4 regions of the Actinospica robiniae DSM 44927 genome follow, and region 4 is predicted to be linked to each of the others. Evidence: riboswitches for the same ligand, from Rfam matches in the RefSeq annotation. Region 4 holds a riboswitch; each other region holds the start of a gene.

Region 1 (4,698 bases), 2.7 Mb from region 4:
GACTACATCCACGGCCGCTTCGGCTGAGCCCGCGCCGGGCTGCCCGGCGCACGAAAAAGGCCTCCCCGGGTCCGTCCGACGTCGGACGGACCCGGGGAGGCTGCGCGCACGGCGCTGTGCGGCTCGGAAGCAATCGTCAACTGATCACGAAGAGTGCATGATCGTGTACACGATGTGCTTGGCCTGGTCCTGCCACTGCGAGTACAGCGAGCCGTTGAAGGAGCGCTGGACGTCCTGAGCGGCGGTGTGCAGCGACATGTCCTGGTAGTTCGACGGCAGGCTCTTGAGGAACGCCTTGGCCGCGTACGTCGGCGTGGTCAGCTCGGACGGCGAGCCCCAGCCGGTGGACGGACGCTGCTGGAACAGGCCCAGCGAGTCGTGGTCGACCGCTACGTTCAGGTTGTGCAGCTTCGACTCCTGCATGGCGGTGGCCACGGCGATGGTCGACGCGTACGGCGAGAGGTTCATGTTCTCGGCCGCGTGCACGATCGTGGTGGCGTTCTCCCACTGCGCGGAGGTCAGGCTGATGTGGCTCTGGGAGCCCTGCTCCGACGTCGGGGATATGTCCCCCATCGAGACGCTCGCGTAGGGGTTCGACGGCGTCGTCTTGGTCGACTCGGTCGAGGACCGCGTGCTGCTCTGCGTCTCGGTCTGCGCCGGGGCCTGCGCCGGAGCCTGGGCCGCCTTCGAGGCGGTCGCGCCGGGCTGGACGGTGGAGGTCACGGCGGCCGGGCTGGTCGCGGCGGCGGCCTGCGCGTCGCCCGCGCCGGAGGTGGCCAGCGGCACGATCGCGACGCCGACGGCGGCGACGGCCAGGGCCGCGGCGGGGAAGCGCTTGGTCGCGGCGGGCTTGTGCTTCTCGACCATGGCGCTACCGGACTGGTAGCCCTTAGTGGCCGCGGCACTACCGGACTGGTAGCCCTTGGCGACCGCGGCGCTACCGGACTGGTAGCCCTTGGCCAGGGCGGAGCTGCCGCTCTGGTAGGCGGTACGGAAGGGGATACGGGAGATCAGGTCGCGCGTGAACGCACGGGGGGTGTTCGAAGACACGATGAACGAAGCCTCTCCTTCGGCCGCCTACCGGGTTAGCTGACGGGTTCGGGCGGAAGGTGAGTTTGCGCCCTACGGCCCCGATCGAGGCGTCACTCAGCGCACGGCTAGGGTCGCCGTCCGTGAGTTTCGTCTGATGTGAGGGCCGATTCACCCCGGGGGACCGGGCGCACGGTGCGCCACGGAGATTGGGTCCCCGGCTCCGGGAACGGATGCGGCGGTTCGGTGACCGCTGCTCCGCCCTGTCGGACTCGGCGGGTACGTCCGGTGCGCGGTTCGGATTCCACGGCGTCGGCCGGATGTACAACATCGACCATAGCGGCGTTTCCGGCAGTTGTCACAAATCGCCCAAAATACGGCAGAGCGTGACTGAAGAGTCACGCTCTGCCGAGAAAACCGAGTGCCGACGGGCGAATCCGGGCCGTCGGTCAGGCCGGGGCCTTGCCGTTCATGATGTCGTAGACCATGGTCGTGGCCTGCGACTGCCACTGTGCGTAGGCGGTCGGATACCCGGAGCGCTGCACGTCCTGGGCCGCCTCCCACAGGTAGATGCTCATGTAGTCCGGCGCGTCCTTGTCGAGCGCGGCGAGGAAGGCGTTGGCCGCGTACGTCGGGGTGGTCAGCTGGGAGGTGGTGCCCCAGCCCTGCGAGGGACGCTGCTGGAAGAGGCCGAGCGAGTCCGCGTTGGTGGCGGTGGTCAGGTTGATCAGCCGCGACTCCTGGATCGCGGTGGCCACGGCCACCACGGCGGCGTACGCGTGCATCCCGCGCTTTTCCACCGTCGCGACTATCGTCTTCGCGTTCTCCCACTGGTCCGCGCTCGGGGTGAACGTGTTCTGCGTTCCGTAGAAGGCCACCGGCTCCAGGGTGCCCCAGGACACTGAGGCGTACGGGCTGGTCTTGGTGTGGGTCGGCGTCGCGCTGGCCGAAGCGGAGGCGCTCGCGCTGGCCGAGGTCTTCACGCTGGACGCGCTGACGCTGGGCGAGGCGACCGCGGTCGGCGCGCTGCTCGCCTGCTGGGCCGGCACCAGGTCCGCCATGGCCGGATTGGGAGTGGTCGCCGGGGACGCCTCGCCCAGCGCCATCGCCGCCGCCACGCCGCCCGGTCCGCCGACCACCGTGCCCGCCAGGGCCGCGACCGTGATCGCCGGGTACTTGCGCATCCACGACCCGTTCGGGTCGGAGCGAGTGATCGGACTCTGACTCCCGTGCTTCGACTTGCTGTGACTGCCCACGGTCCGCTTACGGCCCTCTCCCTCGTCCGCCTACCGGGTTAGCTGACGGGTTCGGGCGGAAAGAGACGCCCTACGCTCCGGTTCCGGAGCGATTCACCCCGCGGCGGGGAGCACCGAAGTGGGTCCCCGGCTCCACTCGCGTGGACTCGGCGGTCACATCCGGTGTCGCACGGTCGCGACATCCGCCGGATGTGTTGGCCCCAGAACCTAACAGATCGAACGGCCCCATGTCACCGTTTCGTCTCAGCCTTGCCACTGCTTTGACTCGGCGTGAGATACGCCTTACCGGCGCGCGATCCGGCGGCAGGTCGGGCCGCGGCCGTGCGCCACCGCCCGTTAACCTGGGTGTCGTGAACGCCGAACCGACCGGAGCCCCGGACCGCGGCCAGAGCCAGGCCGACCCCCAGGAGATCGCCCGGCTGCGCGTGGCCATCGGCCGGCTGCACCGGCGCATGGTCCAGCACACCGCCGGAGATCTGACGTTCTCCCAGACCTCGGCGCTGGTCGCGGTGGAGAAGCTCGGGCCGATCCGGCTCGGCGAGCTCGCCGCCCGGGAGCGGGTGGCCGCGCCCTCGATGACCCGCACCGTGGCCGGGCTGGTCGAGGCCGGGCTGCTGCACCGGGCCGGGGACCCGCAGGACGGGCGCTCCTACCTGCTGAGCATCACCGACCAGGGCCGCGGCTTCCTCGAGGCGCTGCGCACCGAGCGCTCGGCCGTGCTGGCCGCGGGCATCGCCCAGCTCGGCCCGGTCGAGCTGGACGTGCTGCGCCGGGCGCTGCCGGTGCTCGAGCACCTGGCCGAACGAGAGTCCTGATACGCCGCCGGCGCGCCGTGGCGCGCCCGCGCCGCGCCGTCGGCCACCCCGGCCACGCCCCGGCCGGGAACCGGTGGCAGGATGGCGGCATGGACGTGCAGGAACAGAACGCGGCCGGCGCCGAGGAACCCGTCGAGGAGTGGCCGCCGCGCGAGTGGCGCGAGACCACCCGTGCCGCCGGCCACAAGCAGGCGCTCTACGTCAGCGTGGCCATGCTGGTCATGTTCGGCGCGCTGACGCTCCTGGCGATCTGGGCCTCGCACCACGGCTGACCGCGCCGCCGGGCCGGCCGCCGGCCCGATGCCCCGCCGGCCCGGATCGGCCTACTGCGGCGCCTTGACCTGGCCGGCCTCCGTCAGCTCCGCGATCTCCTCGCCGGGAATGCCCAGCAGGAACAGGATCGTGTCCAGGAACGGCACGTTCACCGCCGTGTCCGCCTGCTCGCGCACCACCGGCTTGGCGTTGAACGCCACCCCGAGTCCGGCCGCGGCCAGCATGTCCAGGTCGTTCGCCCCGTCGCCGATGGCGACCGTCTCGCTCAGCGGCACGCCGGCCGCCGAGGCGAACCGGCGCAGCGCGGCGGCCTTGCCGGGCCGGTCCACGATCGGGCCCACCACCTTGCCGGTCAGCCGGCCGTCCACCACCTCGAGCGTGTTCGCGGCCGCGTAGTCCAGCTCGAGATCGGCCGCGAGCAGGTCGGTGATCTGGGTGAAGCCGCCGGAGACGATCGCGACCTGGTAGCCGAGCCGCTTGAGCGTGCGCACCAGGGTGCGGGCGCCGGGGGTGTAGCGCACCTGCCCGCGCACCTTGGCGAAGACCTCCTCGGGCAGCCCCTCGAGCAGCGCCACCCTCGCCCGCAGCGAGGCGGCGAAGTCCATCTCCCCGCGCATCGCCTCGGCCGTCACCCGGGCCACCTCGTCGAGGCAGCCGGCGTGCTCGGCGAGCAGCTCGATCACCTCGTCCTGGATCAGCGTGGAGTCCACGTCCATCACCACCAGGTGCTTGGCCCGGCGGGCGAGCCCGGCGCGCTGCACCGCGACGTCCGCGCCGCAGGCCGCGGCCTCCGGGGCCAGCCGGCGCCGCAGCTCCAGCGGGTCCACCCCGGACACGTCCAGCTCGATCGCGGTCACCGGGTACTTCGCCAGCCGCACGATCCGGTCGATGTTGCCGCCCGCGTCCGCCAGCGCCCGGGCCATCCGGCCCATCGCGGACGGGCTGAGCGGGGAACCGAGCACGGTCACCCGGCTGCGCCCGACCCCGCGCGGCTGGTTGTCCCCGACCCCCTCCTTGACCTCCACGCCCAGCTTCCACTCCGCCCCCCAGCGGTGCAGCGCAATCCGCAGCTCGGTGTCGTCCCAGGCCGGCGGGGCGGTGAGCAACACGCCCAGGACCAGCCGGCCGCGCAGCACGATCTGCTCCACGTCGCTGACCTCTATGTCGCTTCCGCCCGATCCGTGCTCCTCGATCACAGCGAACAACGACGCGGTCACTCCGGGCCGATCCGCGCCGAACACCAGGACCCGCAGCGTGCGCCCGTGGCGCGTCACCTCTTGTTCCACCGGGCCAAGGTACCGAAGCGGGGCCGCGGCCAGGTAAGT
Region 2 (4,698 bases), 5.2 Mb from region 4:
CGGTGACCTGCAGCTCCGCGGCGTGGCAGCCGGTCGGTACGGTGTAGACGGTGTTCTCGGCCACCTCTTGGCCGGCCCGGTAGTCGACCGCGCGCAGCAGCGGGTCGATGATGGGGCAGCCGGTGGGCAGGGCGCCCGAGGAGCTGAGCGGGAGCCACTGGCCGGACCACATCTCGGTGGTGTCGACGGCGGCGTTGCTGCAGTTCGTGGTGATCAGGTCGGCGGTGGCGGAGCCGCCGGGCACGACCGTGGCGGGGGTGAAGGCGAAGCCGTTGAGGGCGATCGGGAAGCTCGCCGCGCATACGGCGGAACCGTCGGCGGGGGCGGCGGCGGCCTCCGCGCTGGGGCAGCCGGCCACCAGGGACAGCGCCATGGCGGCCCCCGACGCGGCGGCCATCGCCGCGATGGGGTGGAGCTTATGGAGCAGCACCATACTGACATCCTTTCTCGCTGTGGGAGAGCGATTGCGTATTCACTATCGGGGCGAAGCCGACCAGATCGCAATGCTCTGCGACGAGATGGATGTTCCGGGAATTCTGGGGCGGTGCGGGAGGTGGCGGCGACGGAAGATGCCTGGGGCACGCGTGCTACGGGTGGGGCGAGGCGCCGACGGCGGCGGCCGGCTCAGGCGGGGAACGGCAGAGCGGCGGCCAGGGCCTCGGGGGCCTCGTCCGGGATCCAGTGGCTGATCCCCTCGAGCTCGACGAAGCGGTACGGCCCGGCCACGTGCTCGACGCAGCGTTCGGCCGCGTCCCGGGAGATCGCGGCGTCGGCGGTGGACCAGACGTAGGTGACCGGGACGTCCACGGTCGGGGTGTGCGCGCCCTCGCCGAACTTCGTGGCCTGATACCAGCTCAACGCGGCGGTCAGCGCCACGGGGTCGCTGAGCGCCGCGAGGTGCGGCGCCGCGGCGCGGTCGTCGAGCGGACGGTAGAGCGCGCGCAGCCGGCGGGCGTCGTCCTCGAGGAGCACGCGCGCCGCCTTCGCCGGGTCGCGGAAGAGCGAGACGTAAGACGACATGCGGCGCTGCTGGGCGCTCGCGGCGAGCGCGGCGGCGAAGGCGGCCGGGTGCGGCACGGAGACGGCGGTGAAGGTGCGCACGCGGTCGGGGTAGTGCGCGGCGAGGAACCAGCCGACCAGCGAGCCCCAGTCGTGGCCGACGACGTCGACCGCGCTCAGGTGCAGCGCCTCGAGGATCCCGGCCGCGTCTCCGGCCAGTTCGGGCAGTGTATAGGCGCCGGGGTCCGCGGGCCGCGCGCCCGGCGAGTAGCCGCGCTGGTCGAGGGCGATCAGGCGCAGGTTCGCGCCGTCCGCGGCGAGCACGGCGGCCAACGCGTCGTAGGCCCGGTGCGTCTGCGGGAAGCCGTGCAGCAGCAGCACCGGCCGACCGTCGGCCGGGCCCTGCTCGGCGAGATCGAAGGTGAGGCCGCCGACCTCGACGGCCCGCCGGTGCCAGCCGCCCGTCGCGAGGCGGTCACCTTGAGTGTCGGACATGAGAACTTCCTCGCCGCCGCTACCGACTGCAGCCGAGCCACTGCGCCATCGACGATACGACACCGGAGCTCCGGGAGTAAGGGCGGGCGGGCCGCTTTAAAAAGATCCTGAACAATCCGAAGGGGACTCGAACGATGTCCGTTTCGCCCGTTTTAGCAGTGAATACCATGACTTATTCACCAGTATCTTACCAACAGACGATGAGGCGGAACCCCATAAGGGACACCGGAACCCACACCGGCCACATCACCCTTTCCATCTCTTCCCCTCACAGACCGCATCGTTATTAAGCAGTTACTGCCCTGGCTCGCATATCGGAGCGCATTGCCTCTAAGGTTCCATTCAGTCGCTGCTGTCAAGTCGCGTAAATACTCGACCGGCAGCGCAACCGCCGAATCCGCACCGGCCTTGACGTGCCCTCGCGGAGCCGGGGACCCAATCCCCTTGGGGTGAATCCGCGCCGTGCCGGCGCGGTAGGGCGACCTCTTACGCCCGAACCCGTCAGCTAACCCGGTAGGCGGGCGAAGAGGAAAGAGCACGCATGTCATCGCACCGCAAGCCCAGGCTCTCCTTCGTCCGGAATCGTGCCCGCGCCCTCACTCTCTGCGCGGCCACGTTCGGGACGGCGGCGCTGCCCGGCATCGCCTCGGCGGCGACCGCCGCTCCGGCCACCGCCACGGTTCCGCAGGCCACGACCGCGCACTCGGTCACCGTGCACGCGGTCGCCGTCTCGGACAGCACCGGCTCCAAGTCCAGCAGCTCCACGAAGCAGCAGGTCCACACCGTCGTCGCGGGCGACACGCTCTTCGGTATAGCCAAGGCCGCCCTCGGCGACGGCTACGACTACCCGCAGATCTACAAGCTCAACAAGGGCAAGGCCCAGTCCGACGGCGGCAAGCTGACCGACCCCGACCTGATCGAGATCGGCTGGAAGATCGCGCTGCCCAGCGGCTCGAAGGCGTCCGCCTCCTCGTCCTCGAGCTCCTCCTCCAGCTCCTCGAGCAGCTCTTCCGCGAGCTCGAGCTCCTCGTCGAGCAGCAGCTCGTCCTCGTCCTCCGGCTACGCCGACGACCTCGACGGCTGGATCAACCAGGCGATCTCGATCCTGAGCGCGCACGGCTACTCGGTGACCTACAACGCGATCTACCAGACCGCGATGAACGAGTCCTCCGGCAACCCGAACGCGGAGAACGACTGGGACTCCAACGCCGCCGCCGGCACCCCGTCGATCGGCCTCATGCAGGTCATCCAGCCGACCTTCGACGCCTACGCGCTCTCCGGCTACGACGACATCTGGAACCCGGTCGACAACATCATCGCGGCGGTCATCTACGCCCAGGACACCTACGGCGGCCTGGACAACGTGGTGGCCGAGCGCTGCGGCGGCTCCTGCTGGTCCGGCTACTAAGCCGACACCCGCACAGCCGGTCCGCGACACCGAACCCCGCGCATCCCTTCCCGGGTGCGCGGGGTTCCGCCGTGTATCGTAGAACTCTGTGACAGTCGATGGAACAGCGGCATACTCAGGGCTCGAAGACCTGCCCGGGCTGGTGCCCGCGGCGGTGCGCCTCGCCCGCGGGCAGGGCTTCGACTACAGCTGCCTGCCGGAGCACGGCGAGCTGCTGCGGGTGCTCGCCCGCGGCGTCGGGGCCGGCCGGATCGGCGAGACCGGCACCGGCTGCGGGGTCGGGCTGGCCTGGCTTTCCGCCGGAGCGCATCAGGATGCCCAGGTGGTCAGCGTGGAACGGGATCCGGAGCGCGCCGCACTGGCCGCAGAGCTCTTCGACGCCCGGCCCAACGTCGAGGTCGTCCAAGGCGACGTGAGCCGGCTGCGCAAGTACGGACCCTTCGATCTGCTCGTGCTCGACGGCGGCGGCCAGGGCAAGGGACCGGACGACGGGCCGATCGATCCGGCGCAGTGGCTGGCGCCGGGCGGGCTGATCGTGATGGACGACTTCAGCCCGCTCACCAGCTGGCCGCCGCGGTTCGGCGAGGCCGTCGACCTGCCTCGGCTGCACTGGCTGGCCCACCCCCGGCTACGCGCGACGCAGGTCCGCGTGACGCCCGAGTGGTCGGCCCTGCTCGCCACCTATGTGGGCTGAGTAACCGGCTCACTGTGCCCGCGAGACCGCGGCGGGCCGGCGCGCCGAGCCGGCGCCGTCCCGCCGCGTCCGCCCTCACTCGGCCAGTGCCGCCTCCTCGGCGTCGGTCAACAGACGCGACCGGATCAGGAACCTGACGCCCTCGGGCGCCTCGAGCGAGAAGCCGCTGCCCCGGCCCGGCACCACGTCCACGGTCAGGTGGGTGTGGCGCCAGCGCTCGAACTGGGCGGCGCCCATCCAGAACGCCACCGGCTCCCCCACCCCGGGCACCTCGATCCGGGCGAGCAGGACGTCCGAGCCGCCAGTGCGGAACTCGCCCTCCAGGTAGCACATCGGTGAGCTGCCGTCGCAGCAGCCGCCGGACTGATGGAACATCAGCGGGCCGTTGGCCTGGTAGAGGCTGCGCATCAGCGCGGCGGCCGCATCCGTGACCGCGACCCGGGATACGGACCGCTCCTGCGGCATCGTCATGGCTTCGCCCCTTCCGCTGCGCACCGTCGCCGAACCGTCGTCGGCCTAGAAGAAGCCCATGGCCTTCGGGCTGTAGCTGACCAGCAGGTTCTTCGTCTGCTGATAGTGGTCGAGCATCATCTTGTGGTTCTCCCGGCCGATGCCCGAACCCTTATACCCGCCGAACGCCGCGTGCGCCGGGTAGAGGTGGTAGCAGTTGGTCCACACCCGGCCGGCCTGGATCGCCCGGCCGGCCCGGTAGGCCTGCGCGGAGTCCCGGGTCCACACGCCCGCGCCGAGGCCGTAGAGCGTGTCGTTGGCGATGCGGATCGCGTCGTCGAAGTCGGAGAAGGCGGCCACCGAGACCACCGGGCCGAAGATCTCCTCCTGGAAGATGCGCATGTGGTTGGCGCCCTCGAAGATGGTCGGCTGCACGTAGTAGCCGCCGCTCAGCTCGCCGCCGAGGTCCACCCGCTCGCCGCCGAGCAGCACCTTCGCGCCCTCGGCCTGGCCGATGTCCAGGTAGGACAGGATCTTCTCGAGCTGGTCGTTGGACGCCTGGGCGCCGATCATGGTGGCGGTGTCGAGCGGGTGGCCCTGCACGATCCGCTCGGTGCGGGCGATCGCCTCGGCCATGAACTCGTCGTAGTGG
Region 3 (4,698 bases), 3.7 Mb from region 4:
GAAGGCGGCCTCCAGCGCGTCGTGGTCCCGGCCGCTCACGGTCACGGTGGACCAGCCCTCGCGCTCGAACCGGGTGGCGATGCCGCCGGACCACCCGTGCGTGGCCGACTGGTTGTCGATGACGACGGCGGTCAGTCTCTCCAGGCCCACGGCCCCGGCGTAGGCGATGGCCTCGTGGTTCGAGCCCTCGTCGAGTTCCGCGTCGCCGAGCAGCGTGACCACGCGCTGCGTGGCCAGTCCGCGCGCCCGCAGTCCCAGCGCCGTGCCCACGGCCAGCCCGAGCCCGTGCCCGAGCGAGCCGCTGCCGATCTCCACGCCGGGCACCAGCACCCGGTCCGGGTGGTGGCCGAGCGGGGAGTCGAAGGAGCCGAAGCTCCGCAGCCACTCCTCGGGGATGAAGCCGAGCGCGGCCAGCACGGCGTAGTAGGCCACCGGGCCGTGGCCCTTCGAGAGCAGGAAGCGGTCGCGCAGCGGGTTGTCCGGGTCGCCCGGGTCCAGTCCCTTGAGCACGCGGGTGTAGAGCACCCACAGCACGTCGAGGGTGGAGGTCGCCGCCGGCCCGTGCTTCTCGTCGCCGGTCATCAGCGCCATCAGCCGGCGCGGCTCGTCGAGCCGGGCGCCGGAGCCGATCGCGTCCGCGATCGCAGTGTTCGAGTTCGTGTTCTCCATGCCCCCAAGCCTGCAACTTCAAGTCAGCTTGAAGTCAAGCGATAGGATCCGCGTTCATGCCCGTGCTGGAATCGCGCCTGACCATCGGCGAACTCGCCCGCCGCGCCGGGGTGGCCACCTCCGCGCTGCGCTACTACGAGCAGGTCGGGCTGATCGTCTCCGAGCGCACCGCCGGCGGCCAGCGCCGCTACGCCAGGGCCATGCTCCGGCGGGTCGCCTTCATCCGGGCCGCGCAGCAGGTGGGCCTGACCCTGGACGAGGTGGGCGCGTCGCTCGCCCGCCTCCCGGCCGAGCGCGCGCCGAACAAGGCCGACTGGAACTCCGTCTCGCACACCTGGGTGGCCCGGATCGACGACCGCATCGCAGAGCTCGAAGGGCTGCGGGACCGGCTCACCGGCTGCGTCGGCTGCGGCTGCCTCTCCCTGCGCACCTGCCGCCTCTACAACCCGGGCGACACCGCCGCCACCCACGGCGCCGGCGCCCGGTGGCTGCTCGGCGACACCCCGCCGGACGGGGCCGGGATCGCCGCCGAGTAGCCGGTGCGGCACTTTACGTCATTAGGTGAATGACTAAGCCGTTTTCCTCACCTTCCGCATCGACCGCGTCACTATTCTGATGTACGCAGCGTAGTTCAATGGTCGCGCTGTGTCTGAAAAATACTGCACGGGACGCGATGATAACGTCACTCCGCGTGATCGACGCTGCGTATCCGGTTATCGAAATGCCATCTGACCTGGCCGTTCGCACGGTATGCCACGAAATCATAGCGCTTCGTGTCGTTACCTGTTTTTCTCGCCAAATGGTCATTTGCCCGGTTTGCATGTGCTTAAGTTGATCCAGGCGTTGCTGAACAGCCAAGGAAATCCATGGCGGCAGCGCCTCCGCCGAATCCGTTGCGGAGCGTAGAACTCCGCGGAGCCGGGGACCCATGTCCCCCGGGGTGAATCCGTGCCCACGGCACGGTAGGGCGACCTCTTACGCCCGAACCCGTCAGCTAACCCGGCAGGCGGCCTGAAGAGGAAGAGCGAAGTCTTGACGTTCCACCGTCTGTCCCTGTCCGCCCCTGCCCGCAAGCGTGTCCGGACCGTCACCCTGAGTGCCGCCGTGATCGCCGGCGTGGCGATGCCGACGCTGGCCCAGGCTGCGACGATCGGTTCGACCCACACTCCGACGCAGCAGACCGCGCAGGCCGCCTCCGGCACCACGGCCACCGCGACCAACGTGTCCGACTCGACCCCCACCTCGAGCGACACCACCCGCTACACCGTCGTCGCCGGCGACACCCTGTTCGGCATAGCCAAGAGCAAGCTCGGTAACGGCGACGACTACCACAAGCTCTGGAACCTGAACAAGGACCGCACCGAGTCCGACGGCGCCAAGTTCACCAACGAGGACCTCATCCAGATCGGCTGGACCATCCTGGTCCCGTCCGGCAGCGCGTCCTCCACCTCGAGCGACTCCGCGACCACCGCCACCACCTCCTCGTCGGCGGGTTCGGACCAGTCCTCGACCGGCTCCAGCGCCTCGAGCAACTCGTCCGCCAAGGCGTCTTCGAGCACCAGCTCGTCCTCGAGCACGGACTCGACCACCACCTACGCGGACAACCTGGACGGCTGGATCAACCAGGCCATCTCGATCCTGAACGCGCACGGCTACTCGGTGTCCTACAACGCGATCTACCAGACCGCGATGAACGAGTCCTCCGGCAACCCGAGCGCCGAGAACGGCTGGGACTCCAACGCCGCCGCCGGCACCCCGTCGATCGGCCTCATGCAGATGATCCAGCCGACCTTCGACGCCTACGCGCTCTCCGGCTACAACGACATCTACAACCCGGTCGACAACATCATCTCCGCGGTCATCTACGCGCAGGCCACCTACGGCGGCCTGGACAACGTCGTCGCCGCCCGCTGCGGCGGTTCGTGCTGGTACGGCTACTAAGCCGACCAGTCCGGCTTGACCTGACACCGGCCGCACCGGCCCGACCGCACCCGCGACGCTCCCCGAGCGCCGCGGGTGCGGTCTTTCGCGTGCGCGCTCACTCCGGCGGCCGATTCCTCACATGATTCAGTGATCACAATTGCGCTCGCCGGACGGGCTGACGCGGCCAGGTTGGCCCGGCCGGCGGCCTCCGCGTGCGAGTATGCGGGCGAAACCCGAAGCAGGGCCTCGTCGCCACAAGGCCCGTCCCGCGGCCGCGTCCCGTGCGCGGCCGCGGGTTGCCCGCGGACGCCGCGCTCGCCGGCCTGCGTCCGCTCCCCGCACCCGCACCGCCGCGTCCGACGGAGAGGCCGTGTACGATCCCTGCGCATCCATCCTCAACGGCTCGGTCGCCTTCGTCCTCGGCACCCGGCGCGAGATCGTCAAACTCGCCCCGCTGACCGGACTGTTCGCCGACGCCGCCCGGGTCATCCACACCGGCCAGCACTACGACGCGCGCCTGGACGAGGTCTTCTTCACCGACTGCGGCATGCGCCGGCCCGACGTCACCCTCGGCGTGGGCGGGATGTCCCGGGCCGGGCAGGTGGCGGCGGCGGTGGCGAACCTGGACACGCTCTTCGCCGCCGCGCGGCCGGCCGCCGTGGTGGTCCAGGGCGACACCAACTCCGCGCTGGCCGGGGCACTGGCCGCGAACGCCTACGGCATCCCGCTGGTGCACGTGGAGGCCGGGCTGCGCAGCCACGACCGGCGGATGCCGGAGGAGAACAACCGAACCCTGATCGACCACGTCTCCGACCTGTTGTGCGCCCCCACCCGCGGCAACGTGGAGAACCTGGTGGCCGAACGGCTCGACCCGCAGCTGGTCGAGCTGACCGGGAACACCGTGGTCGAGGCGCTGCGCCAGTCCCTGCCCGGACCCGAGGCGCGGGCCAAGGTGCTGGCCGAGGTGGGTGTGCAGGCCGGCCGGTACGTGCTCGCCACCATCCACCGCCCGGAGAACACCGACGACCCGCGCGTGCTCGGCGCGATCGTCGCCGAGCTCGAGGCGATCGGCGCGGCCGGGCGGCCGGTGCTCTTCCCGGTGCACCCGCGCACCCGGGCCGCCCTGACCCGGGTCACCGGCGGGCGGCTGGCCGAGGGGCTCTCCGCCTGCGACCCGCTCGGCTACCGCGAGTTCCTCGCCCTGGTGGCCGAATGCGCGCTGGTGGTCTCCGACTCCGGCGGTATCCAGGAGGAGACGACCGTGCTCGGCCGCCCGCTCGTGCTGGTGCGCCGCAGCACCGAACGGCCCGAGGCCCTGGCCGACTTCGCGTGCCTGGCCGAACCCGGCCCGGCGATCAGCCTCGCCGCCTTCACCCTGCTGGCCGACGTCGAGTCCGTCCACGCCCGGCTCAGTGTGCTGCCTTCGCCGTTCGGCGACGGCCGGGCCTCCTTCCGGATCAGGGACGCGATGTTCCGGCGGGTGCCCGGATTGGGCGCGCGCTGACGGCCCGTCAATCCGCCGGCGCCCCAAGGCCGGGCGTGTAGAGCGCGATCCGGTCGCGGCCGTTGCGCTTGGCCGCGTAGAGGGCGTGGTCGGCGTTGGTGAGCAGGCCTGACACGCCGAGCTTGGAGCCGGGCGCGAGCTCGGCGACGCCGACACTGACGGTGATCCGGTGCGGCCATCCGGCGGAATCCGTCGCGATCCGGCCGCGCAGCTGATCGGCTCGCACCGCGGCGTCGGCCAGCTCGCAGTCCACCATCAGCGCGGTGAACTCCTCGCCGCCGTGGCGCGCGGTGACGTCGCCCTCGCGCGTCTCGCGCTCCAGCAGCCTGGCCAGCCGGCGCAACGCCTCGTCGCCGGCGTCGTGCCCGGCCGTGTCGTTGAGCCGTTTGAACCGGTCGATGTCGATCATCAGCAGGCACAGCGCGGCCCCGCGCCGGCCGTGCTCGGCCGCCTGCCGCCGGAGCGCGTCGAGCAGCGTGCGCCGGTTGGCCAGGCCGGTCAACGGATCCGTGCTCGCCTGCCGGCCGAGCTCGGCCACCAGGCCGCGCACCCGGCGCTGCAGGGTGACGACGACCAGGCCGGTGAGTACCAGCGTCGCCGCC
Region 4 (4,698 bases):
ACCTCGAGCTGGCCGTGGGCCCCGGCGTGTTCGTGCCCCGGCCGGAGACCGAGGTCATGGTCGGCTGGGCGATCGACCGGCTGCGCGAGCTCGACATCGCCGAGCCGCTGATCGTGGACCTGTGCGCCGGCTCCGGCGCGATCGCGCTGGCCATAGCCCAGGAGGTGCCGCGGGCGCAGGTGCACGCGGTCGAGCTCTCGGACGAGGCGCTCGAGTGGACCCGGCGCAACGTCGAGGGCAGCCGGGTGACGCTGCATCAGGCGGACGCCCGCACCGCGCTGCCCGAGCTCAACGGCCAGGTGGACCTGGTCATCTCGAACCCGCCGTACATCCCGCTGACCGAGTGGGAGTACGTGGCCACCGAGGCGCGCGACTACGACCCCGAACTCGCCCTGTTCTCCGGCGAGGACGGCCTGGACATGATCCGCGCGCTCGAGCGCACCGCGCACCGGCTGCTGCGGCCGGGCCGCTGGCTGGCGGTGGAGCACTCGGACCAGCAGGGCGGCTCGGTGCAGCGCATCTTCCTGGAGGAGCTGGGCTGGGTGGAGGCGGGCGACCACCGCGACCTGACCGGCCGTCCCCGGTTCTTCACCGCCCGCAAGGACGGGCTCAGGCCCTAGCATCAGCACCTGAACACTCCGCCCGTCAGCATGGAGGTTGATAACCGTGAGCCGCCGCTACGACTGCGCTGATCCGGATCAGCGCGCGACCGGCCTGCGCGAGGCCGGCGCGACCGTCCGCCGGGGCGATCTGATCGTGCTGCCGACCGACACCGTCTACGGGATCGGCGCGGACGCCTTCTCCAGCTCCGGCATCGAGGCGCTGATCGCGGCCAAGGGCCGGGGCCGGGACATGCCGGTCCCGGTGATGGTCGGCGCGCCGAGCACACTGCACGGCCTGGTCTCCCGGTTCTCGGAGAAGGGCTGGGACCTGGTCGACGCGTTCTGGCCGGGCGCGCTGACGATCGTGGCCCGACACCAGCCCTCGCTGCAGTGGGACCTCGGCGACGCCCGCGGCACGGTCGCGCTGCGGATGCCGCTGCACCCGGTCGCGATCGAGCTGCTGACGGCCACCGGCCCGCTCGGGGTCTCCTCGGCGAACAAGTCCGGCCACGCTCCGGCCACCACCGCATCCGAGGCGCAGGACCAGTTCGGCACTCTGGTGGAGATCTACCTCGACGGCGGTCAGACCGTCGACAGCGTCCCGTCCACGATCGTGGACCTGACCGGCGACGCGCCGCGGCTGCTGCGCGAGGGCGCGCTCACCTTCGACGAGATCGCCAAGGTCGCGAGCAACCTCACCCGCTGAGAACGCAGGAGAAGGGGTCCTGCCCGGGGCACGCACCCGGGCAGGACCCCTTCTCTCATGCGCCCGGGGTTCAGCCGAGCTGGAGCACCTGGCCCGGGTAGATCAGGTCCGGGTTCGAGCCCACGACGGACTCGTTGTCCTGGTAGAGCGTGTGCCAGTCGGAGACGCCCTCCTTCTGGGCGATGCCCGAGAGGGTGTCGCCGGCCTTGACGGTGTAGCTGCCCGAGGCGGACGAGGACTTGGCGCGGTGCTTGCCCTGGTAGCTCGAGGAGCCGGAGTCGCTCGAGCTCTTCGACGAGCTCGAGGAGCCGGAGCCGGACGAGTTCGAGCCGCTGCTCTTGTCCGCGGAGGACGAGGACGAGGACGAGCCGGAACCGGAGGTGTTGGTACCGCTGTAGGTGGTCGAGCTGCCGGCGTACGCGCCGCAGACCGGCCACGCGCCGATGCCCTGGCCGGCCAGGACCTTCTCGGCCACGGCGATCTGCTGGGACTCGCTGGCGTCGTTGGCGTACTGCGCGTACTGGCCGCCGCCGTAGGCGAGCCAGGTCGACTCGCTGAACTGCAGGCCGCCGTAGAACCCGTTGCCGGTGTCGATGGACCAGTCGCCGCCGGACTCGCAGTTGGCGATGGCGGTCCAGTTGACCGAGTCGGCGGAGGCGGTGGAGGCCATCACGACCGGCACGGCGATCGCGGCGCCGGCGAGCGCGGCGGTGGCCACGGCGCGGCGGGTGAAAGACTTGGGGGCGAGCTTGGTCATGCTGAAGACTTTTCCTCTCTCCCACGCCTGCGAAGTGAGCTGTCGGATTCGGGCCGGAAGAAAGTGGCCCTACCACCGGGAGATTATTTATCCCCCCGGAAGATTCACCCCAAGCCTTGGACCTGCGGATACAGTCCGCGTCCCGGCGATATTCGGGTCCTCCGCTCCTGCCCCTTACTTAGTTGGAATCCGCTGGCCGATGGGCAGGATTAGGCGTTCTCGACCCGGGTCCGGAATTTCGGACGTCTTCGACCGTAGAGCACTTCTTCCGATATTTTCAAATTCGTCCACAATATGTGATTACTTATGTGCGAGGCGTTTCGAATGTTTCGGAAATATAACCTGACGCAATTTCACACTCACGTTAGGTCATTCATGAACGCTTTCGGGCGCCGAGGGTGACGGCGTGAATGCACGATGCACGCGCCGCCGGGCGAGCCCCCGTGAACCACCGCTCGGCGAAGCGGGACTTTTGGCCTAGTGCCTCGGCTGGGACGCGTGCTTAGTGTGGAGGAGTCCCCCTCAGCACCAGCGGTTTCTCCCCCTCGTGTTAGGAGCGTGGCCCATGGCTCCCGTCGCTGCTCCCACTCCGGCCTCCACCCGGTCCGCCTCTCCCTTCTACGGCCCCGACTTCGCCGACCTCATCCGGACCGATCCGCAGATCGCGGGCGTGATCCTGGACGAGGTGGAACGCCAGCGGGGCACCCTGCAACTGATCGCCAGCGAGAACCCGACCTCGCCGGCGGTGCTCGCCGCCCTCGGCTCGGTCCTGTCCAACAAGTACGCCGAGGGCTACCCGGGCCGGCGCTACTACGGCGGCTGCGCCGAGGTCGACCGGGCCGAGCGGCTGGCCGTGGACCGCGCCAAGGCGCTGTTCGGCGCCCAGCACGCGAACGTGCAGCCGCACTCCGGCGCCTCGGCGAACCTGGCCGTGTACGCGGCGCTGCTGCGCCCCGGCGACAAGATCCTGGCGATGGCGCTGCCGCACGGCGGCCACCTGACCCACGGATCGCCGGGGAACTTCTCCGGCACCTGGTTCCAGTCCATCGGCTATCCCGTGCGCGAGGACGACGAGCTGATCGACTACGACCGCGTGCGCGATCTGGCGAAGGCGCACCAGCCGAGGCTGATCGTCTGCGGCGCCACGGCCTATCCGAGGCTGATCGACTTCGCCGCGTTCCGCGAGATCGCCGACGAGGTCGGCGCGTACCTGCTGGTCGACGCCGCGCACATCGCGGGCCTTGTGGCGGGCGGTGCGGTGCCCTCGCCGGTCCCGTACGCCGACGTGGTCAGCCTGGCCACGCACAAGACCCTGCGCGGCCCGCGCGGCGGCGCGATCCTGTGCCGGGCCGAGTTCGCCGACGCGATCGACCGGGCGGTCTTCCCGTTCGCCCAGGGCGGACCGCTGATGCACGCGGTCGCCGCCAAGGCGGTGGCCTTCGGCGAGGCGGCCACGGACGAGTTCGCCGCGTACACCCGGCAGGTCGTGGCCAACGCGCGGGTGCTCGCCGAGGCGCTCGCCCGCGAGGGCATGCGCCCGGTGACCGGCGGCACCGACACCCACCTCGCGTTGCTCGACCTGCGCGGCGTGCACATCGCGGCCGGGCGCGGGGTGAGCGGGCGCGAGGCCGAGCAGCGGTGCGAGCGGATGCGGATCGTGCTCAACCGCAACTGCGTGCCCTACGACACCGCCAAGCCGATGCTCTCCTCCGGGATCCGGGTGGGCACCGCCGCGGTGACCACCCAGGGCATGCGCGAGCCGGAGATGCGGCTCATCGCGGGTCTCATCGCCCGGGCCGTGCGGGCCCCGGAGCCCGGTGTGGCCGAGGAGGTGGCCGCTCTCCTCGAGCGCTTCCCGCTCTATTCGTGACCCGACGCGGGCGCCCGGCCGTCCCGGGCCCCGACCCCGCCCCCGAGCCGCGCTTGTGACCTGGGCGTATCGCGCCGCCCTGGCGCCCCGGCCCCCCGGAAACCGGGTGGGCCGGACAAGCGTCTGTTTCTGCGTGACGGCCTTGCTGCCGTTACCCTGAAGCTCCACCGAAACATGCCCGGGTCCGGAAGGCGGCGATCAGTCCTCGATGCGCGAGTACCTGGTCGTGCTGACCATCGCCTGGATCACCACCTACCTCACCACCGGCCTCGTCCGGGTCGGCGCGGTCCGCTTCGGCGCCGCGCCCGCGGTGCGCGAGCGCGACGTGCACACCACCCCGATCCCGCGCCTCGGCGGCGTGGGCATGTTCATCGGCATGCTGGTGGCGCTGCTGGCCGCGGCCCACCTGCCGATGATGGAGACCTGGGTCTTCCAGGGCACCCCGACCGTGCACGCGCTGCTGATCGGTTCGTCCATCCTGATCGCCATCGGCATCGTGGACGACCGCTGGGGCGTGGACGCCTTCATCAAGCTGGCCGGGCAGACCCTGGCCGCCTCGATCATGGTCGAGATGGGCATCCAGCTGACCTGGATCTCCATCCCCGGCGTGGGCATCATCAGCCTCGAGCCCAACCTGGCCGTGACCGTCTCGGTGGTCCTGATCGTCGGCATGATCAACGCGGTCAACTTCGTCGACGGGCTCGACGGCCTGGCCTCCGGCATGGTCGCGATCGCCGCGAGCACCTTCTTCGTCTACGCCTAC

Evidence for each region. A riboswitch is a leader RNA that binds a small molecule or an ion and turns the genes downstream of it on or off. The one in region 4 is predicted to bind cyclic di-AMP.
Region 1: it holds a riboswitch for cyclic di-AMP, as region 4 does, so the genes downstream of both, ACTRO_RS34550 (hypothetical protein) here and ACTRO_RS22105 (LysM peptidoglycan-binding domain-containing protein) in region 4, are expected to answer to the same signal.
Region 2: it holds a riboswitch for cyclic di-AMP, as region 4 does, so the genes downstream of both, ACTRO_RS00160 (transglycosylase SLT domain-containing protein) here and ACTRO_RS22105 (LysM peptidoglycan-binding domain-containing protein) in region 4, are expected to answer to the same signal.
Region 3: it holds a riboswitch for cyclic di-AMP, as region 4 does, so the genes downstream of both, ACTRO_RS38630 (LysM peptidoglycan-binding domain-containing protein) here and ACTRO_RS22105 (LysM peptidoglycan-binding domain-containing protein) in region 4, are expected to answer to the same signal.

Annotation. Positions count from the first base shown of each region.
Region 1 covers NZ_KI632511.1:7,988,152-7,992,849, forward strand. Annotated here, with positions in the region: gene ACTRO_RS34540 (phosphate ABC transporter ATP-binding protein) at 1-27, shown strand, start outside; gene ACTRO_RS44335 (hypothetical protein) at 145-1,050, opposite strand; cyclic di-AMP (ydaO/yuaA leader) riboswitch at 1,060-1,280, opposite strand; gene ACTRO_RS34550 (hypothetical protein) at 1,479-1,907, opposite strand; gene ACTRO_RS34555 (hypothetical protein) at 1,918-2,253, shown strand; cyclic di-AMP (ydaO/yuaA leader) riboswitch at 2,298-2,447, opposite strand; gene ACTRO_RS34560 (MarR family winged helix-turn-helix transcriptional regulator) at 2,636-3,100, shown strand; gene ACTRO_RS34565 (hypothetical protein) at 3,190-3,372, shown strand; gene serB (phosphoserine phosphatase SerB) at 3,424-4,659, opposite strand.
Region 2 covers NZ_KI632511.1:30,639-35,336, forward strand. Annotated here, with positions in the region: gene ACTRO_RS00150 (hypothetical protein) at 1-433, opposite strand, end outside; gene ACTRO_RS00155 (alpha/beta fold hydrolase) at 625-1,494, opposite strand; cyclic di-AMP (ydaO/yuaA leader) riboswitch at 1,874-2,030, shown strand; gene ACTRO_RS00160 (transglycosylase SLT domain-containing protein) at 2,036-2,902, shown strand; gene ACTRO_RS00165 (O-methyltransferase) at 2,991-3,596, shown strand; gene ACTRO_RS00170 (DUF779 domain-containing protein) at 3,672-4,067, opposite strand; gene exaC (acetaldehyde dehydrogenase ExaC) at 4,113-4,698, opposite strand, start outside.
Region 3 covers NZ_KI632511.1:8,977,993-8,982,690, forward strand. Annotated here, with positions in the region: gene ACTRO_RS38620 (transketolase) at 1-591, opposite strand, end outside; gene soxR (redox-sensitive transcriptional activator SoxR) at 726-1,205, shown strand; cyclic di-AMP (ydaO/yuaA leader) riboswitch at 1,542-1,693, shown strand; gene ACTRO_RS38630 (LysM peptidoglycan-binding domain-containing protein) at 1,702-2,610, shown strand; gene wecB (non-hydrolyzing UDP-N-acetylglucosamine 2-epimerase) at 2,963-4,096, shown strand; gene ACTRO_RS44535 (GGDEF domain-containing protein) at 4,104-4,698, opposite strand, start outside.
Region 4 covers NZ_KI632511.1:5,242,844-5,247,541, reverse strand. Annotated here, with positions in the region: gene prmC (peptide chain release factor N(5)-glutamine methyltransferase) at 1-620, shown strand, start outside; gene ACTRO_RS22110 (L-threonylcarbamoyladenylate synthase) at 667-1,308, shown strand; gene ACTRO_RS22105 (LysM peptidoglycan-binding domain-containing protein) at 1,379-2,065, opposite strand; cyclic di-AMP (ydaO/yuaA leader) riboswitch at 2,075-2,291, opposite strand; gene ACTRO_RS22100 (serine hydroxymethyltransferase) at 2,631-3,935, shown strand; gene ACTRO_RS22095 (MraY family glycosyltransferase) at 4,144-4,698, shown strand, end outside.